3 regions of the Luteibacter sp. 9135 genome follow, and region 1 is predicted to be linked to each of the others. Evidence: predicted binding sites of a transcription regulator. Region 1 holds the regulator's gene; each other region holds the start of a gene.
What was found. The regulator FliA, encoded in region 1, starts transcription of late flagellar genes. The targets are predictions, from matches to a motif close to TAAAGTTTNNCNNNCNNNGGCCGATAA.
Positions count from the first base shown of each region.

Region 2: a site for FliA is predicted at 5,189-5,215, ahead of FA89_RS19050 (GGDEF domain-containing protein). Genes of this name have one in related genera too.
Region 3: a site for FliA is predicted at 3,504-3,530, ahead of fliK (flagellar hook-length control protein FliK). Genes of this name have one in related genera too.

Region 1 is NZ_JQNB01000001.1:49,731-59,442, reverse strand. It holds gene fliR (flagellar biosynthetic protein FliR) at 1-218, shown strand, start outside; gene flhB (flagellar biosynthesis protein FlhB) at 225-1,370, shown strand; gene flhA (flagellar biosynthesis protein FlhA) at 1,374-3,485, shown strand; gene flhF (flagellar biosynthesis protein FlhF) at 3,513-4,895, shown strand; gene FA89_RS00220 (P-loop NTPase) at 4,965-5,840, shown strand; gene FA89_RS00215 (RNA polymerase sigma factor FliA) at 5,837-6,568, shown strand; gene cheY (chemotaxis response regulator CheY) at 6,625-7,026, shown strand; gene FA89_RS00205 (protein phosphatase CheZ) at 7,037-7,678, shown strand; gene FA89_RS00200 (chemotaxis protein CheA) at 7,686-9,712, shown strand, end outside.
Region 2 is NZ_JQNB01000001.1:440,317-450,028, reverse strand. It holds gene fdhD (formate dehydrogenase accessory sulfurtransferase FdhD) at 1-667, opposite strand, end outside; gene FA89_RS02020 (FdhF/YdeP family oxidoreductase) at 654-2,960, opposite strand; gene FA89_RS19055 (hypothetical protein) at 3,117-4,124, shown strand; gene dusB (tRNA dihydrouridine synthase DusB) at 4,148-5,134, opposite strand; gene FA89_RS19050 (GGDEF domain-containing protein) at 5,249-6,520, shown strand; gene FA89_RS01995 (CsbD family protein) at 7,247-7,501, opposite strand; gene FA89_RS01990 (glycoside hydrolase family 31 protein) at 7,656-9,712, shown strand, end outside.
Region 3 is NZ_JQNB01000001.1:227,893-237,604, forward strand. It holds gene secD (protein translocase subunit SecD) at 1-1,764, opposite strand, end outside; gene yajC (preprotein translocase subunit YajC) at 1,824-2,168, opposite strand; gene tgt (tRNA guanosine(34) transglycosylase Tgt) at 2,311-3,441, opposite strand; gene fliK (flagellar hook-length control protein FliK) at 3,589-4,800, shown strand; gene FA89_RS01085 (hypothetical protein) at 4,797-5,060, shown strand; gene FA89_RS01090 (RHS repeat-associated core domain-containing protein) at 5,231-9,712, shown strand, end outside.

The DNA of each region.
Region 1 (9,712 bases):
TGGCCCTGCCGGCGCTCACCGCGGTGCTGGTGGTCAACCTCGGCTTCGGTGCGATCAGCCGCTCGGCCCCGTCGATGAACCTGTTCGCCGTCGGCTTCCCCATCACCATCTGCCTGGGCGTGCTGGCCGTGTGGCTGTCGCTGCGGGCGCTGCCCGGCGCGTTCGAGTCCCTGCAGGTCACCGCCTGGACCGCCATGCGCCAGTTGATCGGGAGGTAGCCGGCCATGAGCGAGGGCGCCGACAACGAGGACAAAACCGAATCACCCAGTGACAAACGACTGCGCGAAGCGCGCGAAAAGGGCGACCTGCCGCGCTCGCGCGACCTGTCCACCGCCATCGTGGTGCTGGCGGGCGTGTCCACGCTGATCGCCTCGCGCGAGCAGATGGCCGTGCACGCGGCCAACATCATGCATGTCGGCCTGCGCTACGGGCGCGACGACCTGTTCGCCGCCAACGGCCTGTACCACGCGCTGATGACCGCGGTGATGGAAGGCTTCTGGATGCTGGTGCCCGTGTTCATCGCCACGATGATCGCCGCGATCGCCGCGCCCACGGTGATGGGCGGGCTCAATTTCTCTTTCGAGGCGCTGGTACCCAAGTTCGACCGCATGGACCCGATCAAGGGCTTCGGCCGGCTGGTGTCCATGAACGGCCTGGTGGAGCTGGGCAAGTCGCTGCTGAAGCTGGCCCTGATCGGCGGCACGCTGGTCTGGTTCCTCAATCGCAGCACCCGCGAGATGTACGCGGGCGGTACGGGGCCCGTCGCCGAGGGCATCGCGCATGCCTTCGGCCTGTTCGGCCATGCGTCGCTGGTGTTCGCCGTGGCGCTGGGCGCGGTGGCCCTGGTCGACGCTCCCTGGCAGAAATACAGCTTCACCAAGAAGATGAAGATGACCAAGCAGGAAGTGAAGGACGAGCACAAGGAAAGCGAGGGCAGTCCCGAACTGAAGTCAAAAGTCCGGCAGATGCAGCAGCAGATGTCCCGCCGCCGGATGATGGAAGACGTGCCCACGGCCGACGTCATCGTGACCAACCCGACCCACTTCGCCGTGGCCCTCAAATACGACGAGAACCGCATGGGAGCGCCCCGCGTGGTCGCCAAGGGCGTCGACCTGATCGCCCAGCAGATCCGCGACGTGGCGGGCGGGGCGAAGGTTCCTGTCGTCGAGGCACCGCCGTTGGCACGAGCCTTGTATGCCACCACGGACATCGGGCGCGAAATCCCCTCGGCGCTGTATGTCGCCGTGGCCCAGATCCTGGCCTACGTGTTCCGGCTCAAGCAGGCGATCGCCATGGGCGACCTCCCGCCCGAGCTGCCCACGCAGGACATCGATCCGGACCTGCTCGGCCCCTACCGCATGGATAACTGACGAATGGCTGCTTCCTCCAACCTGATGGGCACCTTCCGGCAGATCGGCCGCCGCGGCGTCGCGGCGCCGGTCGCCATGCTGATCATGCTCGGCATGATGATGCTGCCGCTGCCGCCCTTCATGCTGGACCTGCTGTTCACCTTCAACATTGCGTTGTCGCTGGTGATCCTGCTGGCCACGATGTACGTCATGCGTCCGCTGGAGCTGGCCTCGTTCCCCACGGTGGTGCTGTTCGCCACCTTGCTGCGCCTGGCGCTGAACATCGCCTCCACCCGCGTGGTGCTGCTGCACGGCCATAACGGCCCCGGTGCGGCGGGCAAGGTGATCGAGGCCTTCGCCGAATTCGTCATCGGCGGCAACTTCGCCGTGGGTTTCGTCGTCTTCGCCATCCTCACCATCATCAACTTCGTGGTGGTGACCAAGGGTGCCACGCGCGTGTCCGAAGTCACCGCGCGCTTCACCCTCGACGCCATGCCCGGCAAGCAGATGGCGATCGACGCCGACCTCAACGCCGGCCTGCTGACGCAGGAACAGGCCCGCGAGCGCCGCCAGGAAGTGCGCGAGGAAGCGGATTTCTACGGCTCCATGGACGGCGCGTCCAAGTTCGTGCGCGGCGACGCGACGGCGGGCATGCTGATCCTGGCCATCAACATGCTGGGCGGTTTCTTCATCGGCATGTTCCAGCACGGCCTGTCGGCCGCCGAGGCGGCGCGCACCTACACGCTGCTGACCATCGGTGACGGCCTGGTCGCCCAGGTGCCGGGCCTGATGCTGTCGATCGCGACGGCGGTGATCGTCACCCGCGTGTCCAAGTCCCAGGAAATGGGCAAGCACGTGATGGGCCAGCTGTTCGGCCAGCCCAAGGCGCTGGGCGTGGCGGCCGCGGTGCTGGGCACCATGGGCCTGATCCCCGGCATGCCGAACATTCCCTTCCTGCTGCTGGCCGCCGGCGCGGGGTTCGGCGCCTGGAAGCTGCAGCAGCGCAAGGACCTGGTCGGTGCCGCCGGCACGGCCGGCGTCGCGGGTGCTCCGGGCACCGACCTGGCGCTGGAGTCGACGCCGCCGGCCGAGCGCCTGGAGCTGTCCTGGGAAGACGTCGCCCAGGTCGACACGATCGGCCTGGAAGTGGGCTATCGCCTCATTCCGCTGGTGGACAAGGCCCAGGGCGGCGAACTGATGGCGCGGATCAAGTCGGTGCGCCGCAAGCTGTCGCAGGAACTCGGCTTCCTGGTTCCGTCCGTGCACATTCGCGACAACCTCGATCTGGCCCCGCACGGCTACCGCATCTCGCTGATGGGTGTGCCGATGGGCGAGGCCGAGATCCACACCGAGCGCATGCTGGCGATCGATCCGGGCCGCGTGCACGGCACCATCAACGGCATCGCCACCCGCGACCCGGCGTTCGGCCTGGACGCGGTATGGATCGAGCCGGGCATGCGCGAACACGCGCAGACGCTGGGCTACACCGTGGTCGATCCGGCCACCGTTATCGCCACGCATCTGTCGCACATCTTGCAGAACCACGCCCACGAACTGATCGGCCACCAGGACGTGCAGCAGCTGCTCGACCGCCTGGCCCAGCAGACGCCCAAGCTGGTGGAAGACCTGGTGCCCAAGCGCCTGTCGCTGGGCGCGGTGGTCAAGGTGCTGCAGAACCTGCTGGCCGAGCGCGTGCCCATCCGCAACTTCCGCGGCATCGTGGAATCGCTGGCCGAGCATGCCGGCCAGAGCCAGGATCCCGGCGTACTTGCCGCAGCCGTGCGCGTCACCCTGGGCCGTCAGATCGTGCAGGAAATCGCCGGCCTGGGTTCCGAGGTTCCCGTCATTACTTTGGCGCCGGAACTGGAGCAGATCCTGCTGCAGTCCCTGCAGGGTGGTGGCCCCACCGGCGCCGCCGTGGAGCCGGGCCTGGCCGATCGCCTGCAGCAGAGCGTGGCCGATGCCGCGCGTCGGCAGGAAGCGGCGGGCGAACCGGCGGTATTGCTCGTTTCCCCGGCCTTGCGTCCATGGCTTTCACGCTTTACCCGTCATGTGGCCCAAAACCTGCATGTACTTGCCTACAACGAGGTCCCGGACAACCGGCGCGTCAAGCTGGTGACGGCCCTCGGCAGGTAAGACTTGGACGGACACAGGATCGAACGCATGAAAATCAAACGCTTCGTAGCTCCCGACATGCGCCAGGCCATGCGCCAGGTGCGCGACGAGCAGGGTCCGGACGCCGTGATCCTGTCGACGCGTCGCCTCGACGACGGCATCGAGATCATCGCCGCGCTGGACTACGACGAAGCGCTGGTGCGTGAAGCGGGCTTCGGTGGCGAAACGCCGGCGGCGCGCGAGACGGCACGCGAGGAAACCCCGGTGCGGGCGCGTCGCGAACACGACTTCGCCGCCCGCATCGACCAGGCCAAGGCGGCCACCGCCGCTGCCGTCGAGCGCGTCGTGCGCGGCGGTCCGGCACCGGTTTCCACGATGGCGCCGCAGGGCCTGCATCCGAATGCGCCGCAGCGCCAGTCCAGCGCTGCGCTGGCCGCCAGCGTCGCCGACGTGGTGCGCGCCGCCACCACCGGTCCGCACGCCGCGAACAACGACGCCGCCGTCAACGGCGTACGCGCCGAGATCAACAACCTGCGCGAGATGCTGGAAGTGCAGCTGTCGACGCTGGCCTGGAACCAGATGGACCGCGAGCAGCCGCTACGTGCCCGCGTGCTGCGCGAGATGACCCGCCTGGGCATCGACGGCGACGTGGCCCGTGCGCTGTGCGCCGAACTGCCGCCTGGCATGACGCCGGAACAGGCCCGTTACCTGCCGCTGGGCATCCTCTCGCGCAATATCCGCACCAGCGGGCGCAACGCCGACACAGCCGGTAGCGCGGTCACCGCGCTGGTCGGCACCACCGGCGTGGGCAAGACCACCACCATCGCCAAGCTGGCCGCCCGTGCGGTGCTGCGTCACGGCGCATCCAACGTCGCCCTGATCAGCGCCGACCAGTACCGCATCGGTGCCGGCGCGCAGCTGGAACATTACGGCCGCCTGCTGGGCGTGCGCGTCTACAACGCGCACGATGCGCAGAGCCTGCGCAACGTACTGCTGCAGCTGCGCGGCAAGCACACGGTGCTGATCGACACCGCCGGCCTGGCCGGCAACGACCCCAAGCTGCAGCAGCAGTTCGAAACGCTGCGGGCGATGACCGAGGTGCGCGTGTGCCTGGTGCTCGCGGCGAACGCGCAGGCGCAGGCGATCGACAACGCCGTGCGCGCCTACGCGCCGCTGTCCCCGCAGGCCGCGATCCTGACCAAGCTCGACGAGGCGCCGCTGATCGGTGGCGCCCTCTCGGCCGTCATCCGGCACGGCATGCCGCTGGACTACACCACCGACGGCCAGCGCGTGCCGGAAGACATCGCCTCGGCGGACGCGCGCAAGCTCGTCTGCCTCGCGGCCCAACTGGTCAGGCAGCGCAACGACGAACCGGACGACGCGATTCTCGCCGACCGTTTCGGCTTCGCCGCCACGCCCGCCCTCGCCTGACCCCGGAACTGAAGTAACGTGACTACGGCATCCGCATCCGCACACCCTTTCACGGCAGTGAATTCCTTCATGAGCACACACGTCGATTCCACCCAGGCCGCCGGACTCAACTGGCTTGCCGACCGTCGCCCCACCCGCAGCATCGCGATCGCGGGCGGCAAGGGCGGCGTGGGCAAGACCACGGTGGCGGTCAACCTGGGCATGGCGCTGTCCATGGGCGGGCGCGACGTGGTCCTGCTGGACGCGGACCTGGCCATGGCCAACATCGACGTGCTCCTCGGCCTGCAGCCCACGCGCCATCTGGGCCACATGCTCGAGGGCGAGTGCCGCATCGAGGACCTGATCCTCCATGCCAACCACGGGTTGAAGGTGATTCCCGCCACCTCGGGCGCGCGCCGCATGGCGCAGCTGCCGAACATCGAGCACGCCGCGGTGATCCGCGCATTCGACGAATACCCCGTGGCCCCGGAATACCTGATCGTCGACACCGCGGCCGGCATCTCCGACAGCGTGTCGATGTTCGCCGCCGCGTCGGATGAGGTGGTGGTGGTGGTTTGCGACGAGCCGGCCTCACTGACCGACGCCTACGCGCTGATCAAGGTGATGAGCCGCGAATTCGACGTCAACCGCTTCCGCATCGTGGCCAACATGGTCCGCCACGCCCAGGAAGGCCGCCAGCTGTTCGAGAAGCTGGCCCGCGTGACCAATCGTTTCCTGGACGTGTCCCTGGATTTCATGGGCATGGTGCCGCACGACGAGTACCTGCGACAGGCCATCCGCCGCCAGTCGGCCGTGGTCGACGCTTGGCCGAGCAGCCGTTCGGCCGTGGGATTCAAGAATCTTGCCCGGTCGGTCGATACATGGGGTGAACCCGAACCCCGGGTGCAGGGCCGCATCGGCTTTTTCGCCGAACGGAACCACATGGGGGGAGGGCTGCCACTGTGAGTGTTGCAAGCGAATACCTTGAAGTAACAAAGGTTTCGGCCGACCAGCTGGTCAGGACGCATGCACCGCTGGTGCGCCGGATCGCCTATCACCTGATGGGTCGCCTGCCGCCGAGCGTGGATGCGAACGACCTGATGCAGGCCGGGATGATCGGACTGCTGGAGGCCGCAAGGAATTACTCGCCGACTCGCGCGGCCAGCTTCGAGACCTATGCGGGAATCCGCATTCGTGGCGCCATGCTGGACGAACTGCGCAAGACGGACTGGACCCCGCGCTCCGTCCATCGGAAGCTGCGCGAGGTGGCGGAGGTGACGAGGCAGATCGAGAACGAGACGGGTGGCGACGCCGAAGACGCGGAAGTGATGAAGCGGCTGGGCATCGACGCCATGGAGTACAACCAGATCCTGGCCGACGCGGCGAGCGCGCGGTTGCTCAGCCTCACGGCGCCGGAAGGCGACGAAGGCGCGGCGATCGACGTGGCGGACCCGGACGCCGCGGGTCCGGAAGGCAACTTCGAGAAGAACGGACTGCGCGATGCGCTGGCCCATTCGATCGACGGCTTGCCGGAACGCGAAAAGCTGGTCATGTCCCTGTACTACGATGAAGAGCTCAACCTGAAGGAAATCGGTGCGGTGCTGGGTGTGAGCGAGTCGCGGGTGTGCCAGATCCATGGCCAGGCCCTGATTCGCCTCCGCGCACGCATGTCAGGTTGGAAAGACAAGCAGTGACGGCATCGCGTTGCCGTCGCCGGTAAAGAAAAAAGCGTACGAGGCGGAGAGCAGTTTTGGACAAGAACATGAAGATCCTCGTGGTGGACGACTTTTCCACCATGCGGCGCATCGTCAGGAACCTCCTGGTCGAGTTGGGTTTCACCAACACGCTCATCCAGGAGGCTGAAGACGGCAACGCGGCGCTCGCGCTGCTGCGCGCGCAGCCCATCGACCTGGTCGTCACCGACTGGAACATGCCCAACATGACGGGCATCGACCTGCTTCGCGCCATTCGCGCGGATGCAGCGTTGAAGTCCATGCCGGTGCTGATGGTCACCGCGGAAAACAACCGCGACCAGATCATCGCCGCCGCGCAGAGCGGTGTGAACGGTTACGTGGTCAAGCCCTTCACGGCGGTGACGCTGAAGGAAAAGCTCGACAAGATATTCGAACGACTTGCCGCGGCAGCGGGCTGAGGGAATGACGATGAACACGATGCTTTCCCCCGGCCAGGACGTGGCCCCCCAGTTGCGTGAACTGCTCGGCGCCGATGACTCGGCAGCGTTCGAGAAAGCCCTGGACGACCTGATCCGCAGCCGCGAGCAGCACCTGTTCCTGGCGCTGGGCCACCTGGCGCGCGACCTGCACGAATCCGCGCGTCGCCTGGCTTCCGACATCTCCACCGATGGCGTGCCGGGCAACATGAGCGACGCGCGCAAGCATCTGCGCGACGTTCTCGAAATGAGTTCCACGGCCGCCCATCGCACGCTGGACTTCAGCGAGAAGCTGCGTCCCCAGGCGCAGGCCCTGGCCAAGCAGGCCGATGAGATCCTGGTGCTGGATCACGCCGATCCGGCGTTCGGTGCCAACGCCACGGCACTGGCCGTGCGTGTCGGCGACTTCGCGCAAAGCTGCGACATCGGGCTGGGCGAGATGGTCGAGGCACAGTCATGGCAGGATCTTTCCGGTCAGCGCGTGGCCCAGGTCGAGGCCTTCATGGCCAAGGTCGAATCCTCGCTCGTCGAGCTGGTCCGTCTCACCGGTTCGCTCGCGGGCGGCAATGCGCCGGCTGCCGAGAAGGTCAGCCAGGACGAAGTGGACCGGCTCCTCAGCGAATTCGGTTTCTGAGTACCCTATGAGCGTGGAGCTGGACAACGAGCTGCTCAATGTCTTCCTGATCGAAGCGCGCGAACTGCTCGAGAGCCTGGGCGAACAGCTCGTGGATCTCGAAGCCTCCCCGCACGACGTGGAGCTGCTTAACGCGGTGTTCCGTGCCTTCCATACGGTGAAAGGCGGGGCGGGCTTCCTTGGCCTCAATGCGATGGTCGAGCTGTGTCATCGCGGCGAGGATCTGCTCAACGAGGCCCGCAACGGGGTGATCGTGCTGCACGCCGCCTATATGGACGCGCTGCTCGAATCGCTCGACCTGCTCAACGACATGATGCGTGCCGCCGACGGCGGCGTGCCGATCGAGCCCGCGCCGCGTTCGCTGCTCGATCGCCTGCTGATCCCCGGTCGCGCCGTGTCCGCGCCGCCGGTGGCGCTTGCCGTGCCGATCTCGGCGGCCGCGTCGACGCCGACGGCCCCCGCCGCACAAAAGACCTACGACCCGATCGAGGACGAATTCGAGGCAATGCTCGATGCCGCCCGTACCGATCGCGCACCGGCGGCACCGTCGGGCACGATCAACGACGACGAATTCGAAGCCCTGCTCGACTCGCTCTACGGCACCGGTGCGCCCGGCGCCGAGGGTGCGTCCGCTCCGCCGCCGCCCGCCCCGGTCGTCGCCGTGGCACCGGCGCCCGTGGCGAACAACGACGCCATCAGCGACGACGAATTCGAGGCGCTGCTGGATTCCCTGCACGGTGCGGCCGCCCCGGGGGCGATCGTGCCGCCGGCGGCTCCCGTCGCCGTTGCGGTACCGGTCGCTGCGGCGCCCGCTGCACCGTCGCCCGTCGCGTCGGCCCCGGCCCCGGCCGCCAGCGCGGAGAAGCGCGCTTCTTCCACCGCCGACACCACCGTGCGTGTGGACACCCACCGGCTGGACAGCCTGGTCGACGCGGCCGGCGAACTGGTGCTGGTGCGCAACCGCCTCACCAGCCTGGCGCCGCGCGGTGGCAACGATCCGATGGAACGCGCCATCGGCGAGCTGGAGCGCGTCGCCGAAGACCTGCAGAACGCCGTGCTGCGCATGCGCATGCAGCCGGTCGGCAAGCTGTTTTCCCGTTTCCCGCGCATCGTTCGCGACCTTGCCCGCCAGCTCGGCAAGGAAATCGAGCTGGTCACGGAGGGCGAGGACACCGACATCGACCGCACCGTGGTCGAGGCCCTGGCCGATCCCCTGGTCCATTTGCTGCGCAACGCGGTGGACCACGGCGTGGAGATGCCCGACGCACGCGCGGCGGAAGGCAAGCCGCGCCTGGGCACCGTGCGCCTGGCGGCCGGCCAGTATGGCGACCGCATCGTCATCACCGTCACCGACGACGGCAAGGGCATGGATCCCGAAGTGCTCCGGCGCAAGGCGGTCGAGAAGGGCCTGATGGATGCCGAGCAGGCCGCGCGCCTGGACGAGCGCGAGTGCTACGAGATCGTCTTCCGGCCCGGCTTCTCCACGGCCAGCCAGGTGTCCGACATCTCTGGCCGCGGCGTCGGCATGGACGTGGTCAAGACCAAGATCGTCGAACTGGGCGGCACGCTGTCCATCGACTCGCGCGTGGGCCACGGCAGCACCGTGCGCCTCTCCGTGCCGCTCACGCTGGCGATCATGCGCGTGCTGATGGTGCGCGTGGGGCATCGGCTGCTTTCGCTGCCGCTGTCCAACGTCAGCGAGGTGTTCGAACTGGTGCCCGGGCAGATCCAGGAACTGGACGGCCGTATCGTCGCGGCACATCGCCAGCGCGCGCTGCCGCTGGCCGACCTGGGCCACTGGGCCGGCACCGGCGGCAAGGGCGGCCATGTGGTCGTCGTGCAGATCGGCCACCAGACCCTGGGTTGCCTGGTCGACGAAGTGCTCGGCCGCGAGGACGTCATGGCCAAGCCGCTCGGTCCGTTCCTCAAGGACGTGCCCGGCGTGGCGGGTGCCACCATCACGGGCGACGGGCGGATTTCGCTGGTACTCGACCTGTCTGGCCTGGCCGACGACAGCGGGCAGGTCTTGCCGTC
Region 2 (9,712 bases), 390 kb from region 1:
TCACCATCTCGTAACTGGCGCGGCTGGTCAGCACCACGAAGCCGTGGTCGGTGTCGATGCGCGCGGCCAGCAGTGCGCCGATCAGTTTGTCCAGCGCGTTGTGCCTGCCGACGTCCTCGCGCACGCTCAGCAGGGTGCCGTCCGGCAGGGCCCAGGCCGCCGCATGCACGGACCCGGTGAACGCGTTGATGGGTTGCGACCCGCGCAGGGAGTCCAGGGCGTGCTCGATGGCGGCGGGCGTGATCGACGGCCCCGTGCCGACCGGCGCCGGATGACGAACCACGTCTTCCAGTTCGCGGCTGCCGCAGATGCCGCAGCCGCTGCGCCCGGGCAGGGTGCGTGATGCCGGTTCGACAGGTCGTTCGCGCCGCGCATGGCCCACGGTGCGCACGTCCACCGTGACGCCCTCGAGTACGTCGTGGATGTCGATCGACGTGATCTCGTCGATCGACGCCACCTTGCCTTCGGTCAGGGCGAAACCGCGGGCGAAATCCTCGAGGTCGTGCGGCGTGGCCATCATGACCGCGAACGGTTCGCCGTCCACATGCATCGCCACCGGCACTTCCTCGGCCAGCCTGTCGTCGTCCTGGGTGGCCACGCCGCGCTCGAAGCGCAGCACGGGCCGCGTCACCCATCCCGCTGCCGGCGGGCGATCAGGCAACGGCATGCGTCACCGCGCGCTCGATGCGCACGGGCACCGATTTGTAAGCCGGCGTGCCGGAGCGTCGATCGTGGCTTTCCAGGGCGATCAGTGCGTTGCCCTCGGGGTAGTACATGGCCACGGAGCCCGGCGCGATGTCGAAGGCCACTGCCGTGAACCCGCGCACGGCACGTGCCTTGCCGTCGGCCACGTTGGCGCCCGTGGCGAACACGTCGATGCGATCGCCGTGTTTCAGCCCGCGCGCGGCGAGGTCGTCGGCGTGCAGGAAGATGACGTCACGCCGACCGGTCACGCCGCGGTAGCGATCGTTAAGGCCGTAGATGGTGGTGTTGTACTGGTCGTGCGAGCGGATGGTGGTGAGCATCAGGTCGCCCTCGGCCAGCGGCGCATCCTCGTCCAGCCCACGTGCAAGGAGGAAATGCGCGCGGCCGTCCGGCGTGTCCCAGGCGCGCTCGCTGGCGGCGACGCGCAGGCGGAAACCGCCGGGTGCACCGACCCGCCGGTTGAAGTCGCGGAAGATGGGAAACACCTTCTCGATGTCGTCGCGGATCAGGTTGTAATCGCCCACCAGACGGTCCCAGTCCACCCGCGTGGCGGGCAGGGTGGCCTTGGCGATCCCGCCGACGATCCACGGCTCGGAGCGCAGGTGTTCCGACGCGGGTTTCAGCGTGCCGGCGGACGCATGCACCATCGACATGGAATCCTCCACCGTGACCGCCTGCGGCCCGGTGGCCTGCTCGTCCAGTTCGGTGCGGCCCAGGCAGGGCAGGATGAACGACTGCCGGGCCAGGATCAGGTGCGAGCGGTTGAGCTTGGTGGCGATGTGCACGGCAAGGTCGAGGCCGCGCATGGCGGCGAAGGTTTCCTCGGTGTCGGGCATGGCCACGGCCAGGTTGCCGCCCAGCGCCACCAGCGCCTTCGAGCGGCCTTCGCGTATGGCGATCACTGCGGCGACGGCATCGTGTCCGTGCGCGACCGGTGGCTCGAAGCCATAGGTGGCGCGAAGGCCCTCGTTGAGCGCAGCGTTCGGCTTCTCGGTGATGCCCACCGTGCGGTCGCCCTGCACGTTGCTGTGGCCGCGCAGCGGGCAGATGCCGGCGCCTTCGCGGCCGATGTTGCCGCGCATCAGCAACAGGTTGGCGATCTGCTGGACATTCTCGGTGCCGTGCGCGTGCTGGGTGATGCCCATGCCGTAGCAGACGATCACCTTCGACGCCCGGGCGTAGATGGATGCCGCGTGCTCGACCTCCGCGCGCGTCAGGCCGGAAGTGCGTTCGATGGCCGCCCAGTCGGTCGCCTCGACGTCGGCGAACAGTGCTTCGAAGCCGCTGGTGTTCGCGGCGATGAAATCCCGGTCGATCACGCCCGGCATGCCCTCGGCGAGGGCCCTGGCATCTTCGACGAGCAGATACTTCATCATGCCCTTGAGCACCGCCACATCGCCACCGATCTTCAGCTTGTAATAGGTGGAGGCGATGCGCACGGCGCTGTTGGTGAGCATCTCCACCGGGTGCTGCGGCGAGGTGAAGCGTTCCAGGCCCCGCTCGGGCAGCGGGTTGAGCACGACGATGGGCACGCCGCGCAGCGATGCCTCGCGCAAGGTCGAAAGCATGCGCGGGTGGTTGGTGCCCGGGTTGTGGCCGATGCAGAAAATCGCGTCGCAGTGATCGAAATCCTCGAGTGTCACCGTGCCCTTACCCGAGCCCAGCGACTCCGGCAGGCCCACGCTGGTGGCCTCGTGGCACATGTTGGAGCAGTCGGGGAAATTGTTCGTGCCGTATTCGCGAACGAACAGCTGGTAAAGGAACGCCGCCTCGTTGGAGGCGCGCCCCGACGTGTAGAACTCGGCCATGTCCGGCGAGGGCAGCGCGCGCAGGGCGGCGCCGATGCGCGCGAACGCGTCGTCCCAGGCGATCGGGCGATACGTGTCGGTGTCGGCGTCGTAGGCCAGGGGATGGGTCAGCCGGCCCAAGCCCTCCAGGGCATAGTCGGTCAGGTTCCACAGGTCGGCGACGGTATTGGCCGCGAAGAACTCCGGCTTGACCCGTTTTGCCGTGGCTTCCCACGACACCGCCTTGGCGCCGTTCTCGCAGAACTCGAACGAGGAGGTTTCCTTCGGATCGGGCCAGGCGCAACCGGGGCAATCGAAGCCCTTGGGCTGGTTGACCTTGTGCAGCGCAATGGACTCGCGGGCAAGGGCCATCTGGCCGCTGAGCGCGCGGGCGACCGCGCCGAGCGCGCCCCAGCCGCCTGCCGCGCCGTCGTAGGGCTCGATGCCGGGAATGTCTTTCTCGCTCATGCCTGTGCCTCAGGTTGACCCGCCTGACGCCATTCTACGCGCCTGCATCGGCGAGGAAATTGAACCGCGACCGACGGCATTCACGCGGTCTTGCCGGGTGCTGCCCCAACCTCCGCGCCGCTCGGCGCCCCTCCCCGTCGCCAGGAAGAATCGAACGTGCCAGCCCAACCGCTCGCAACCGTGCTGCACGATGGTGCGCCCCCGCCGCGTGGGCTGCCCATCGGCGACCTGTGCGGTTTCGGCCGCGTGGGCGACGACGCGTCGATCACCGACCTCTCACTCGACCGCGCACGCGGCTCCTTGCGCGCATCCCACCCGGACCGTCCACTGCTGGCGCTTCATCTGGACGGTGATGTCGCATGGACCGCCGCCTACGTGCCCGGTACCAACGTGGTCGAGACCACGGGACGTGCGACGGCGGGCGAGTTGCGCGTGGTGGACTTCATGCCGCTGGCGGAAGGACGCCCGGGACAGGGCGACGCCGTGGCCGCGGGTCGTTTCGTGCGCATCGTCAGCTGCACCGAGGGCGAGGTGGCCTTCCGGCTGGTGTGCGCCGCCGCGGCGGACGCGCAACCGGCGCTCGAGGCGCGGACCATGGACGGCTGGTACATCGCCTGCTCGCGGCCAATGAGCTTTGGTGGCGAACTGGCGGCGACGCACGTGAGGCTCACGGCGGGTGAAAGCATGGCGTTCATGCTGGCCGCCGAGCCGGTGGATGGCGGTGCCGGGCTGATCGCCGATGCGCTGCACGGGCTGGGCGACAGCATGCACTACTGGACCTGGTGGAGCGATCGCTGCCGCTACAAAGGCGAGGATTTCGAGGCGCGCCTGCGCGAGGTGCTGGCGCTGAAGCTGTGCTGCGTGCCCGGCGGCGGCCTCATGGACGACCACCCCGGCACCGGCGGTTTCGTCGCCGCCCCGCTGGTGGCCTGTGCACGTGCGGCCGCTCGCTTCCTGGCGCTGGGCTACCGGCAGGAATGCGTGGACCTGCTGAAATACGTGCAGGGCGGATGCGATGACGTGGATCAGGCCAGTTGGCGTTCGGACGATGGATTCGCCCAGACCCTGGCGCATTATGTGGAACGCTACGGTGACCTCGGCCTGCCCGAAGGGTTACGCCGTGCGCTTGCCGCGCCGAACATGCCGCTGCAGCGGGCGGTTTAGCGCTCCAGCGCGCACTGGACGCATCACGCCGCCAGCGACACGCCGGCGGCCAGTGCGTCGAAGTACTCGCGCATGAGGCGCAGCTGCGAGATGGCATCCTCCGCCTGGTTGACCACGTGGCGGAACGCCGCGTTTTCCGGGCGATCCTTCGCGTACCAGCCCAGGTGCTTGCGCGCGATCCGCACGCCCATCCGCTCGCCGTAGAACGCATACAGCTGCTCGAGGTGGCCGGCCAGGATGTCGCGCACCTCCGCGGGCGAGGGTTCGGCAAGAAAGCCACCGGTCTGCAGGTGGTGCGCGATTTCGCGGAAGATCCACGGCCGGCCCTGCGCGCCGCGGCCCACCATGACGGCATCGGCACCCGTGGCCGCCAGCACCTCGCGTGCCTTTGTCGGCGAGGTGATATCGCCGTTGGCCATGATGGGGATGCCCACCGCCGCCTTCACCGCGGCGATCGTGGCGTACTCGGCCTCGCCCTCGTATTTGTCGGCGCGCGTGCGGCCGTGCACGGCCAGGGCCGCGATGCCGGCATCCTCGGCGATACGCGCAATGGTCAGCGCGTTGCGGTGTTCACGGTCCCAGCCGGTCCGGATCTTCAGCGTGACCGGTACATCCACCGCACGAACCACGGCGTGCAGGATGCGCGCCACCAGGGGTTCGTCCTGCAGCAGGGCCGAGCCCGACCAGACATTGCAGACCTTCTTGGCCGGGCAACCCATGTTTATGTCGATCAACTGGGCCCCGTTGTCGGCGTTGTACTTTGCCGCCTCGGCCAGCATGCCCGGGTCGTACCCGGCGATCTGTACGCTGACCGGCTCCGGCTCCCCCTGGTGATCCATCCGGCGCAGCGACTTGGTCGTGTTCCACAGCCTCGGATCGGAGGCTGTCATCTCGGACACGGCCAAGCCCGCCCCCATGCGCTTGCACAGGAGCCGGAACGGTTTGTCGGTCACGCCCGCCATGGGTGCGAGCACCACGTGGGGCGCGATGGAGTAGGGACCGATGCGCATGGCGCGATTTTACGCGATCCGGCAGACCACCGTCGGCGGGGCCGAGGGGTGGGATCAAGTCCCGCGCCGGCCTGCCGATATACTTCCATGGCACCAATGGGCTGACGGCGGATCATGAGTACGGGTGTGGAACAGGACATCTGGGAGCGCAAATACCACCTCGCACTGGAGAGGATGGAGCGCGACGAGCGCGATTTCCGCGACCTGGAGGAGGGCCTGCGCCGCCTCGCCGTGCGCCTGGCTGCCCTTGCCCGTGGCCAGGGCAGCGATATCGACAGCCTGCTCGACCGCCTGAACGAGGCGCTGCGCGACTCCCCCCAGCCCGCCCTGCTGGATACGCTGCTGGAATCCTTGTCGGAAGCCGTGGCCGGGCTGGATCGCCTGCCGTCGGCGGTGAACGACGATGCCCCGGCCGCGCCCGCCGTCTCCGCGCCCGCCGCCGCGCCGGCTGCGCTCGCCGTCGCGGCAACCGAGGCCGTAGCACCCTCACCCTTGCAGCAAGACAGTGAGGTGGTGGCGTCGCTGCGCACGGATATCGCCCGCCTGCAGGACCTGCTGGCTGCGGTCAGCGCACGCCTCGGCGACATGACCCGTTACCTCGCCGCCGAACTGGCCTACGGCGAGGCCGCCGCGGGTGGCCGCGAACTGGATGCCACGGTGCGCGAGGAAATGCGCGCGCTCGGCGAAAGCACCCTCACCGCGACAGACCTGGGCGCCCTGCAGGCGGAGGTGAACGCGCGCCTGTCGCTGATCGACACGCACTTCCGCAAGTACCGCGACCGCGAGGACGCCCGCATGGCCGCCTACCGCGACCGCGCCGAGCGCATGCGCGACCGTGTCGAGGAGCTGGAAACCCAGACAAGCTCGCTGCAGGATTCGCTGCGCCGCGAACACGCGCTGGCGCTGACCGACCTACTCACCGGCCTGCCCAACCGGCTGGCCTACGAGCGTCACATCGAAGCGGCCCAGGCGCGGATGCGCGAAACCGGCGCGTCGCTCTGCCTGGCGGCGCTCGACATCGACCATTTCAAGACGATCAACGACAGCCTGGGCCACGCCGCCGGCGACGCCGTGCTGCGTATCGTGGGCCAGACGCTGACCCGCGAGCTCCCTGATGCGGCGTTCGTTGCGCGTTACGGCGGCGAGGAATTCGTCGTGGTATTCAGCGGCAGCGAACGCGATGCCGCCCTCCAGGCGGCAAAGGGGCTGTGCGCCCTCGTGGCCTCGCTCGCGTTCCATGCCAGCGGCAAGCCGGTCACCGTAACCATGTCCGGCGGCGTCGCGTGCTTCGGCCGGAACGACACGGCCGCGGAAGTATTCGAACGCGCCGATCGTGCCCTGTATTCGGCAAAAAACGCAGGCCGCAACCGCTGCCAGGCCGGCTGACGTAGGAGCGCACGATGTGCGCGAAAAGCCAACAAAGCGGTGAAGCGGTAAATCCGAACTCCTCGAGCAAGAGCCGGCGGGTAGCCCCCTCGGTGCCACGCCTGCGGCGACCCGTTGAGGAAAGGCCGCTGGCGCGGCCGTGTATCTGGTTCGCGCACATCGTGCGCTCCTACGCCGGAGGTAGGGCTGGTCTATTCAATGCCTGAGCCGCCGGCCGTGTAGGAGCGCACGCACGTGCGCGAACCCTCAATACCGCTAAGGCGACCGATGCCGTGCGCATCAGGCAAGCGAGCGTTCCCAGCCACGAAGCAAAACGCTGCTCTTTGCTCGCCTGCAAGCAACGTCAGTCGTCGAAAGAGCCGGCGGGTGCCACCCTCGTGGCCGGTAGCCGCAGGCGAGGGCTTCGCACAGATCAGGCCCGAAGGGGGCCGGCCTGGACGGCCGGCCGTTCTCGCGAGACAGGGATGTCGAGTCGAGAACCCCTGTGCGAAGCCCGACCCGCCCCGAAGGGGAATAGATATACGGCCGCAGAGCGGCCTTTCATTGACGGGTCGCCGCAGGCGTGGCCGCGAGGGTGGCATCCGCCGGCTCTTGCTCCACGACCCAAGGCCCAACACGACGCCGAAGGCAAGCCTTCAACCCGCCCACAAAAACAAAAAAGCCGCGCGGGCTATAGGGACCAAATCCCACCGCCCGCGCGGCCTCATCGCACAAACCTACGAAAGATCAGTCGCGGCGCGCGAGCAGCATGCCGACGAGGATGCCGACGCCGAAGCCGCTCAGGATCGCGCCGAGCGGGCGGTGGGCAACCGCGTCACGGACGGTGTCGACGGCTTCGCCGGCCTTGGCCTGGACGCGGCCAGCTGTCTCACGGATGGCGCCTTCGCCTTCCATGCCATGGTCGCCCACGAGGGCGCCGGCGGCACGCTGCACACGGCCGCCGACGGTGTTGGCGGCGCCGCGGATCTGGTCTTCGTTCATGGTTTTTGCTCCAGGTGGGTTGGACGAGGGCCGACAGTGCCTTGTCGTAAGTGCACGAAGCGACAAGACCTCGTCGACTCCGTTCATTCACCGGGTCCATGCGGCGACGCGCCATAATCGTGGACTTCCGGTTCGACGAAGGGTCCATCCGCCCATGGAAGCGAAAAAAGACAAGCCATCCTCGTCCGACGCGGCGGCCAGGCCTGCAGCGGTCGTGACCCGGGGCCCTGTCCGTTTCACCGTGCTTACGCCGCGGTTGCTGCGGCTGGAATGGAGCGAGGAGGGTCGGTTCCGCGATGGCCGTACGCAGGTGGTCGTGCACCGTGACCTCGATGTGCCGGCGTTTCGGGTGACCGAGGACGACACGTCCCTGCAGATCGACACCGATCGCCTGAGCCTGCGCTACGACAAGAACGGCGGGCGTTTCCAGGCCGGCAATCTCTCGGTGCGTCTGCGTGGGCACGGCGGCGCGGACATCGTCTGGCATCCGGGCGACGTGCAGACCGACAACCTGGGTGGCACGTACCGCACGCTGGACCGTTATGACGGCGACACCTGGCAGGACGGCAGCACGCTGCCGATGGAACAGGGTCTGATCGCCCGCGATGGTTGGCATGTGGTCGACGATACCGAAAGCTTCGGCCTGGACGACGACGACTGGGTCACGGCGCGTCCGTCCGGCGAGCGCCAGGATCTGTATTTCTTCGGTTACAGGCACGACTACCCGGCGGCCCTGGCCGATTTCGCGGCGATCGCCGGGCCGCAGCCGATGCCCCCACGGTTCGTGTTCGGCTACTGGTGGTCGCGTTACTGGAATTACTCGGACCAGGAGCTGCGTACGCTGGGTGCGCGCTTCGTCAAGGAACGCATTCCTCTGGATGTGCTGGTGCTGGATATGGACTGGCACACCACGCCCGGCCTGTCGTTGCGCCCGGGACACGAGGAAAAGGATGTCTTCGGCGAACAGTCCGGCTGGACCGGCTACACCTTCAACCGCAGCCTGTTTCCGGATCCGGTCGCGTTCATGCAGTGGGCGCATGGCCAGAAGCTGCGCGTGACGCTCAACCTGCACCCGGCCTCGGGGGTAATGCCGCACGAGGAAAAGTACCAGGCGATGGCCGATGCGCTGTCGTGGGATACCTCCACGCAGGCGCCCATCCCCTTCGAGGGCACGTCGCGTTCGTACATGCGCGCCCTGTTCGACACGGTGCTCCATCCGCTGGAGCGCGAGGGTGTCGACTTCTGGTGGCTCGACTGGCAGCAGTGGCCCGAGTCGAAAGCCCATCCGGGACTGTCCAACACCTGGTGGCTCAACCACGTGTTCTTTACCCAGATGCAGCGCGAGGGCGACCGGCGCGGTCTGATCTACCATCGCTGGGGCGGCCTCGGTAATCATCGTTATCCGATCGGGTTCTCCGGCGACAGCGTGATCTCCTGGACCTCACTGGCCTACCAGCCGCACTTCACCGCCATGGCGTCCAACGTGCTGTATGGGTACTGGAGCCACGACATCGGCGGGCACACCTTCCACAAGCACATCCCGCGCCCGGAGCGGCACCTGGAGCCGGAGCTCTACGCGCGCTGGATGCAGCTGGGCGTGTTCAGTCCGGTGCTGCGCACGCATTCGGCCAAGGAGGCCAGCCTGCACAAGGAGCCCTGGCATTTCGGGCCGCCCTATGGCGATGCCATCTTCGCGGCCATCCGCCTGCGCTACCAGCTGGCGCCGTATATCTATGCCGCCGCGCGGCAGGCCTACGAGACCGGCCTGTCCATCGTGCGGCCCATGTATTACCACTGGCCCGAGCACGACGAAGCGTACACCCACCCCTCGCAGTACATGTTCGGCAACGACCTGCTGGTGGCGCCGGTGACGGTGCCCGTGGGCGCCGACGGCACCGCGCCGTTTCCGGTCTGGCTGCCGCCCGGTCGTTGGTACAGCCGCGATGGTGCCGACGTGTTCGAGGGTGGCCGCGTACTGGCGCAGTGCTACACCCTGGAGGAAACGCCGGTGTTCGTGCGTCAAGGCAGCGTCGTTCCGCTTTACCCGGAAGGCATGCGCGACCTGGCCAATGTGCCGGACGAGCTGATCCTGCAGGTGTTTCCGGGCGCCGAGGGTCACGCCGAACTTTACGACGACGATGGCGAGAGCCAAGGCTACCGGCGTGGCGAGTGCTCGCGTATCCGCGTGCAAAGCCGCAAGGATGCCACGTC
Region 3 (9,712 bases), 180 kb from region 1:
GCCCTTGATCGGACCCGAGCCCATGGTCATCAGACCGAGCGCGGCGAGCAGGTGGGTCACGTTGGCGTCCAGGATGGTCGCCCAGGCCTTGTCGTAGCCGGTGCGGATGGCCGCCAGCGGCGACGAGCCGTTGCGCAGTTCCTCACGGATGCGTTCGCAGATCAGCACGTTGGCGTCGATCGCCATGCCCAGGGTAAGCACGATACCGGCGATGCCGGGCATGGTCAGCGTCACGTGGATCAGCGACATGACGGCGATGAGCAGCACGAGGTTGAAGAACAGCGCCACGTCGGCGACCAGGCCAAACAGCTTGTAATAGATGGCCGCGGCGATCAGCACCAGGCCGAGGCCGAGCATCACCGCCTTGAAGCCTTTGTCGATGTTGTCCTTGCCCAGGCTGGGGCCGATCACGCTTTCGCCGACGATATCCACCGGTGCCGCCAGCGAGCCGCCGCGTAGCAGCAGCGCGAGGTCGGAGGCCTCGGCGTCGCTGGGCAGGCCGTTGGTCGAAAACTGCTTGCCGAACGGCGAGCTGATGTTGGCGTAGTTGATGACTTCCTCGGTGGTCTTGGGCGTCTTGATCTCCTTGCCGTCGACCGTCTTGATGTCGTTGGTGCGCGTGATGTAGAGCACCGCCATCGGCTTGCCCACATTACCGTTGGTGAAGTCCTGCATCTTGCGGGCGGCCGCGCTGTTCAGCGTGACGCTGACATTGGGCGTGCCGTTCTGCTGGTCGCGGCCGGACACGGCCGAGGTCAGCTGGTCGCCCGTGGCGATCACCGTCTTGCTGAGCAGGTAGGGGCGGCGGTCGCGACCGTAATACAGCTTCGCATCCGGCGGCACGCTGCCGCTGCGCGCGGCATCCATCGCCTGCTGCGGCGTATACAGGCCGGCACGGTATTCCAGGGTAGCCGTGGCACCGATCAGGCGCTTGGCTTCCGCGGTGTCCTGCACGCCGGCCAGTTCCACGATGATCTTGTTCTGGCCCTGCTGCTGGATCAGTGGCTCGGACACGCCCAGCTCGTTCACACGCTGGCGCAGCGTCGTCACGTTCTGGGTGATGGCGCTCTGCGCCAGTTCGCGCAGGCGGGTGGGTTTGACCACCGCATTGAGCGTGAAGCGATTGCCCGTCGAGGGGCCGTCGGTGACCGTCAGGTCGGTGAACTCCGCACTGATGGCACTGGCGGCTGCCTGGCGGTCGGCGTCGCTACGCAGTACCACGCCGACACCCTGGCCGCGCGGATTACGTGACACCGCGTCGTAGGAGATCTTCTTGTCGCGCAGCATCGAGCGGATATCGTCCGCGTAGCGGGTTTCCTGGTTGTCGATCACGGCGTTTTCGTCGACTTCCATGAGGAAGTGAACGCCGCCCTGCAGATCGAGGCCCAGCGGCATCGAGAACGCGTTGATCGAGCGCAGCCAGGCGGGCACGGTGGAGGCCAGGTTCAGCGCCACCGTGTAGTCGTCACCCAGCGCGCCGCGCAACGCATCGGAAGCCCGCGCCTGCGAATCGGCATCGTTGAAGCGCGCCAGCAGGCGCTCGCCCTTGTCGGAGCCGGCCACGTCGACGCTTGCGGCAGGCGCCTTGGCGTTGGCCAGGATACCCTCGACCCGGGTCTTCAGCCCAGCATCGACCGCATTGCCGCGGTTGCCCGAGATCTGCACGGCCGGCTGTGGCGGGAAGACGTTGGGCAGCGCATAGACGATGCCGAACAGCAACACGATCACGACCAGTGCGTACTTCCAGCGTGGAAAATCACTCATGCCTTACATTCCATGGAGGCGACCGGGTGCCGGCCGCAGCTGACGCGATGCGATAAAGCTCAGGACTTCTTGAGGCTGCCCTTGGGCAGTACCTGGGTGATCGAGCTCTTCTGAACCTGCACGACCGTGCCCGGGGCGATTTCCACCCGCACGAACGCCTCGCCCACGTCCTCGATGCGGCCGGCCATGCCACCGCTCATCACCACTTCGTCGCCCTTGGACAGGGCCTCGAGCAGCGCGCGGTGCTCTTTCTGCCGCTTCATCTGCGGGCGGATCATCATGAAATAGAAGATGCCGAACAGCACCGCCATCATGATCAGCGGCGAAAAGCCCAGCGCGCCCTGGGAGGCGCCGGCGGCGGGAGCGGTGGCCTGGGCAACGGCGGCGAACATCGGAAGGCTCATGCAGATTCTCGCAAGTCATGGAACAGCCAAGGAAAAGCGGCTGCTCACGTAAAAAGATCGTGGATTATGCCACGCCCCCGGCGCTTATGTACCGCGCCGGCCGTGGGTCGCGGGGCGGCCTGCAGCCGCGGCCCGGGCCGGGTCAACCGTCGACGGTCGCCTTCTGCCGGGCCGCGTAGAACGCCGCCACGAAGTCGTCCAGCGTGCCCGCCTCGATCGCGCCGCGCAGTCCGGCCATCAGTCGCTGGTAGTGGCGCAGGTTGTGCATCGTGGCCAGCTGGCTGCCCAGGATCTCGTTGCAGCGGTCCAGGTGGCGCAGGTAGGCGCGGGAGAAGCCGTTGGCGCAGGCGTAGCAGTCGCAGCCTTCCTCGATCACGCGCGTGTCGGCGGCGAACTTCGCGTTGCGGATGCGCAGGGTGCCTTCATGGGTGAACAGGAACCCATTGCGGGCATTGCGGGTGGGCATGACGCAATCGAACATGTCGATGCCCCGGCGGACGGCCTCGACGATGTCCTCCGGCCGGCCGACGCCCATCAGGTAGCGGGGGCGATCCCTGGGCAGCATCGGCAGGGTCAGGTCGAGGGTATGGTTGCGCTCCGCCTCGGGCTCGCCGACGGCCAGGCCACCGATGGCGTAGCCGTCGAAGCCGATCTCGATCAGGCGGGACGCCGAGCGCTGCCGCAGGTTTTCGTAGGTGCTGCCCTGGACGATGCCGAACAGCGCGTTGGGGTTGCGCAGGTCGTCGAAGGCCTGCCGCGAGCGCTCCGCCCAGCGCAGGCTGAGTTCCATGGAGTCCGACGCGACCTTTTCCGTGGCCGGGTACGGCGTGCACTCGTCGAAGATCATCGCGACGTCGGAATCCAGCACCTTCTGGATGCGCATCGATTCCTCGGGTGAGAGAAACACCTTGGAGCCGTCCACGGGCGACGCGAAGGTCACCCCTTCCTCCGTGATCTTCCGCTTGTGCGCCAGGGAGAACACCTGGAAACCGCCGGAATCGGTCAGGATCGGCTTGTCCCAGCCGATGAACCGGTGCAGCCCGCCGAACTCCTCGACGATCTCCAGACCGGGGCGCAGGAACAGGTGGAAGGTGTTGCCGAGGATGATTTCCGCGCCGGTGTCCAGGACATCGCGCGGGGTCATGGCCTTGACGGAACCGTAGGTGCCCACCGGCATGAAGGCCGGGGTTTCCACGGTGCCGCGGCCGAAGCGGAGACGGCCGCGCCGCGCCGCGCCGTCGGTGGCGAGAAGGTCGAAGGGGAGCTGGGTCATCCGCCTAGTGTAACGGGAGTACCGACTGCCGTTTAAGCGCCATGGGCGCGGCGGCATGTTCCTAAAGTTCCGCGGGTTTCCGCCGATCCCCTCACTACAGGAGCGAGCCCCGACCGGGGTTCGTCCAGGCCCGCGGGAGTACCTGCCTTGATCATCCAGCCAACCAGCGTCGCCGCCCAGCTCTGGGCCGGTGCGGCCGCGGGCACCACCGCCGCCGTCGACGCATGGCGGGTGGGCACGTTACTCACGGCGCGCGTGGTCGGGCAGAACGACGTCGGCAAGCTGCTGCTGGATATCGGCGGCATGACGGTCGAGGCCGACACGACGGGTACGCAACTGCCCTCGCAGTTCCAGGTGAGGGTACTCACCCAGGGCACGCAGCCGCAACTGGAAGTGCTGCTCGCGCCGACCGACGAACGCGTGGCCTTGCAGGGCCTGCGCGAGCGCCTTCCGCAACAGAACGGCTATGCCCCGCTGCTCGGCGCGCTGGCCGCGCTGGCCCGCAGCCCGGTTGCCCGGTCGCTTCCCGCACCGCTACGCGCGGCCCTCGCCACACTGGAAGCCTCGATCAGCCGCCCCGACGATGTCGGCACGCCGACGGGCATGAAGGAAGCCATCGCCCGTAGCGGTGTCTTCCTGGAATCCCAGCTGGCCGAGCCGCATGCCGAACTGCCGGCCTCCGACGACTTCAAGGCCGCGCTGATGGTGCTGCGCCGGGTGCTGGCCGACCTGCCCCCCACCCGTGCGCCCGGCCTTGCCGCCGGCATGGGCGGGACGCTGGCCATGGGTACCGGTAAAGGCCCTCTCGGTGCCCTGCCCCGTCCGCTCAGCGACACGCCTCCGCCGCTCGCACAGCGCGCGCTGGTGGCACAGGCGCGTGCCGACGACCTGGCCATTACCGAAGGCGACGTCGATACCCTGGTCAGCCAGCTGCGCACGGATACCCGCGCCGCGCTGTCGCGAGTGGAAATCGCCCAGCTGGAGTCGCACCCTCAGGCCGGGGTGTGGATGGTCGAAGTACCCCTGGCCGGCGTGCGCGGCTATGACGTGCTCCAGTTGCGCATCGAGGAAGGCAAGGCCGGCCCGGGCGAGCCGGAAGGTCTGTGGACCATCGGCTTCGCCATCGACCCGCCGACCCTCGGCGCGGTGCAGGGCGAAATCCAGTTGCGCGCGCCACGGGTGTCCGTACGCCTGTGGGCCGACCACGGACCGACGGCGGCACGCCTGGAAAACGAATTTGTTTCGCTACGCCGCGTGATGGAGAAGAGCGGCCTCCAACTCGATCATTTCTCCTGCATGCATGGCCTGCCCGTGCCCACCAGCGCCTATAGCGCTGTCCTTCTCGAAGCGCGCGCATGAACCAAGCCCTGCCTTCACCGCGACGCAGCGTCACGCTGCGGCTCGCCACGCCCACCAGCAGCGGCAAGAACGAACGCGTGGACGCCGACGGCGTGAAGGCGATGCTTGAGCGTGCGCAGGCCATGGGCCTCGCCCCGCACCTGGACCCGCAGGTCGCCACGTTGCTGGCCGCCGTACGCCTACGCGACGACGTGCCACCGGAACTTTACGCGGCACTTTCGGCCGTGGTCGGCACGCTGCTGGCCGCGTCGACCGACTGATCGGCAAGCATCGGCGCTTCCGGCGCACGCGTTCACGGACAACCTCCCCTACAACCTAAGTTCTATTACTGCACGGCAACCGTCGAGAGCAGACTGCAAAGACGCGCAAGGATGCTCGTTACGGCCATGCGCCATGGATTTACCCACTCAGGACGAACCGGGAGAACGGCATGGACCACAACGCCATGGGGATGGACCCCTGCGACAATCAGAACGACGCGATCTTCAACATCACCACGGACAAGCGCACGCACGTGGATGCGCGCACGGGCCTGTTCGAGGCGCACGTACCCTTGCCCTCGGTGACCGGCAATGTGGGCTACGGCCCGGTGGTGGACCTGAGCCTTTACTACTCACCGGTGGTCAACAACCACGCCGCGCTGGGTGACGGCTGGTCGTTCGCCTTCACCACCTGGTACGAAAAGAACAGCGACCTCACCCTGCACACCGGTGAGGCGATGCGGGTGGAGAAAGGCAAGGACCTCATCACCCCCGCGGTGATGATCACCTGGTCCGACGGCGGCAACACGCTCACGGTCGAGCGCAAGGACGGCCGTGTGGAAACGCTGAGGAAGCCCGAAGCCGGCCGGGTCTGGGTGCCCGCGCGGCTGACCACCGACGGCTATCGCTATCTCGACTTCACCTGGGCGACGGTGGCGCAGACCGTCGGCAAGGACACCCATCACCAGGTCCGCCTGACCGGCATCCGCGATCCCGATCGCACGCTGCTCGAGGTCGGCTATGGTCCTGACGAGACGTCACCCGCCAAGGTCACGCTGACCTTCTGGCCGGGAACGAATGAAACGCTGCAGTTCGTGCTGGACATCAAGGATGTCGCGCTGCAATCGGTGACCGCGCCGGAAGGGACAAAGACGACATTCGGCTATCTCGAGCACCCAACCTGCGGCTGGCTGCTCACTGCGGTGGAGACGTTCGAAGGCTTGAAGGAAGACGTGGAATACGCGGACAACGGGCTGACATTCAAGGACAACCCGAAGCTGTCGGCCTTGCCGGCGGTGAATACGCATACGGTGACGCCGCGGGCGGGGGGCGAGAAGGTGGTCGACAGCTACAAGTACTTCCGGAGTGAAAATGCCTCGCGAGAAAATGTCGGATTCACTGCCTCCCGTGGATACCAGACCGAGATACGCAACACCGGGCGACTCATCGCCCACATCTACACTAGCGAGCACCAAATGTTTGTAGATGCAATGATTCAGGGAATACATAAACGGGTCAAGTTTTTTGGCTCGTATTACAATTCGCATAGCGCCGACACCAGTAGGCTCATCCAAACCCTGTACGACGGAAAGGCTCGCGAGTTCAGTATCGATTCCATCACGAAAAACGGGCTTGTACTAAAAATGGATGGAGGTGCCATCTCCTGTTTCACGTACCAGTCGGCAGCCAACAGTGCGTCACGCGAAGAACGCTTCCGGCACATCTATCTGGCCTCTGAACAGTCCGGCGCAATGCGCGCCCAAGAGCCCGGAGACATTGCTGAATCCCTTGCCGACGGTGGTGCTATCAGTTTGCTCCGCACGCGATCTCGCGTAGGCCAAGCAAAACAACTTGCGGCAAGAATGTTTCCTCTCCTGAAAAAATCGTATACCTATGAGACGATAACTGGTCTCAATCGTAGAAAACTCCACTCCTTCTCCATTACCAAAAAAGTCGAATACTCTACGCCGGCATTGCTCCGCCAGGAAATCGACTACTTCAGCGGCGATGACTTTCGGAAAGGTCGACAACGCGGCGTGCGGCATGGAAACGCCAGCGACGAAGGGGCATTCATCGAGTCGACCGTCCAGCAGGTGATATTCGACTACACCATCGATAAAAACGGAGTGGTCTTGACGACGACCACGACAGAAGCCGTAGAGGATGTATCGCGAACGTCTTTGGAAGCCCGCAGCATCCTCAGCGGTCGACTGATACGTCAGGTCGACACGGATGGCAACGAGACGATCTACACCTATGACACGTACGGCCGGCTATCATCGCAAACTGAATGCGCGCAAAGCGACATCTACAGGCAGACGACGGCATATGCCTACCCCGGAGCCGGCCGTGTTGAGATAACCGAGCCGGATGGGCAGAAGCGAGCCATCGAATCGGACGGCCGGGACAACACGGTAAGCGAACAAATCTGGTGCCCGACCGCGGCAGCATGGCGCGACATGAGGTCGGTCACCTACGATGCGCTCGGCCGCAAGAAATCGTCGAGTCAATACGATTACCTGGCTGACGGTACACAGCTCGTTGTGAGCTGCGATTTCGGCTACGACGATTGGGGCAATGAATGCAGTCAGTCATTCAACGATGGACGTACGACATTCAATCAGTACGATCCAGTCCGACGTGTACGAGAGGAATGGAAAGATAGTGCGACAGAGAACGAACGCAAGCGCACGACGTACCTTTACGACGATACGGTTAAAAAAATCGAATGGCTGGATACCGATGGCAACACCCATCGGGAAGAAAGCTACGATTTCGATAGTGCCGGCAAGATCCATCACATATCCAACGGTGCGGCTAGCGTGTTCTACGCTTACGATCCGGCTGGAAGAACCATCACCGAAGAGCACTTCAGCAGCGGCAAGTCGCACACGTTTTCCTACGAATACCCCGAAAACTGGCTAAGCGATCAGCCTAGAAAAATCGAAGTTGAATTCGACGGCAAGACAAGGACACTTGGAGCGCGGACATTCGACGCGTGGGGCCGGATCACCTCAACGACCCGCGCGGGAATCACGGAGGCATACAGCTACACCGGCGCCAATACCGTGCCGGATTCGAAATCGACCGCCGACGGAAAGGTCCTCACCTATCGGTACAGCAAGGAGCTTGGAAACCGCGTGACCAAGATCTGCGGCGCGGATCAAAGCCAAGTAAAGTCGTTCATTTACATGCATGGAGCTGATCGCATGTCGAAAGCCAGCGAGGGTGAGGCATTGCTTGTCTGCGACCATGACCTGCACAAGAGGGTGATCGCAGCCCGGTCTCAAGTGCAAAAAGGTTCAGAGACAACCTTAAAACGTATCTGGACGCCCGCTGGCCGCCTGCTTAACGAGACCGATGCGAGGGGCAAGGTGGTTACATACGAGTACGATGCCATGGGTCGACGGACGCGCACCGTCGCCGGCGATCTGGTAACAACCCACGATTACGACAACCAGGGCAGACCCCTAAAAGAAACCATAAAGGTTGAGGCAAACGAGATAGCTGTAAGCTTCACCTACGATGCATCTGGTCGCGAAGCTCAGCGTCGATTTCAACTCGCCAACGGATTCGATCTCACGCTTGATCGTCGTTACTACCCCGATGGCCGCGTGAAATTCACCGAGCTGAGTGATGGCAACGTCAGCAAAGGCAAACGCAGCTACGGCTATACGCCGCACGGCCGACTCGAGACTTGCGAGACGACAGGCGCCTGGAGACCCCACAACCCCAAAGGCAAGTTGATCGACAAGCAGATCTTTTCCTACGACGGCCTGGGCAACATAATTCGGTGCGAAAGCAGGTTCGAGGGCGCAATCTGCCGCAGCATATACAGTTATGACGAAGCAACCGCGAGCCGCCTTGATAGGGTCGAGCACGATCATGCAGATTACAAACCGTCGGCCAAGCTGGAATACGACGCGAATGGGCGAGTGACCCGAGATGCATTGGGGAAGACATACAGCTACGACTGGCTGGGCCGCCTGACGCAGGCTGGTTCGCGTTATTACGGCTACGACGCAATGGACCGTATCGCGACCACGGGGACAGGCAATGAGACTCGGCAAATTGTCTACGACGGCATGCAGGTGCGCGGGGAATACGGCGCTGATGGAAGCGGGCGCCAGCTGGAGCCCGGTAGTGCCGCCTGCACTGTGCAGCGAGTGAAGCGCTCTGGCGTAGAGCGAACGCTTTTCGAACTGCGGGACGTGGATGGCACGGTCCTGGTTACTTACGACGCAACAGCGAAAGCCATGAAGCATCATGCCTACTCCGCGTATGGTGCGCACACATCGGACGAGCCGGATTCATTATTGGGCTTCAATGGCGAATACCGGGACGTCGAGAACGATCAGTACCCGCTCGGACAGGGCTATCGATCGTACGACCCGACGAGCATGCGTTTTCACGCGCCGGACGACTGGAGTCCGTTTGGCCGGGGCGGTCCCAATGCATACGGCTATGGCAAAGGCGATCCCGTGAACTGGCAAGACCCCAGCGGGCATATGGCGGTAGGTTCTGGTTCCGTGAACCGTGGATTGCGCGCCCAATGGGGTAGCTCCCTGCCTGGTCCTCTCGGCCTGGGCAGCGAAGGAGCGCTCATTGGCACAATCATCTGGAGCGCGCTGGGCGTACTGACCGCCATTGCCACCGGAGGTGCTTCCCTTCTGCTCACGGCCGCCCTCGTCGGCATGGCGATCGTCGCGTCAGCCACGGCCATCGCTGCAGTCCTCGTCTCCGACACCAACCCGGAACTGGCCGCGATTCTTGGCTGGGTGTCGCTGGGATTCACCATCGCCGGCGGCGTGGCTTCGCTCGCGAAGAAGGTAGGCGAGTTTGCGATGAAAATCGGGCGGTCCGGCATGGCGGTGGCCAGGAATGCCTATCACCGTGTCGCCGTGGCGGCGTCGCGTTTCAGGGCAAGCGGC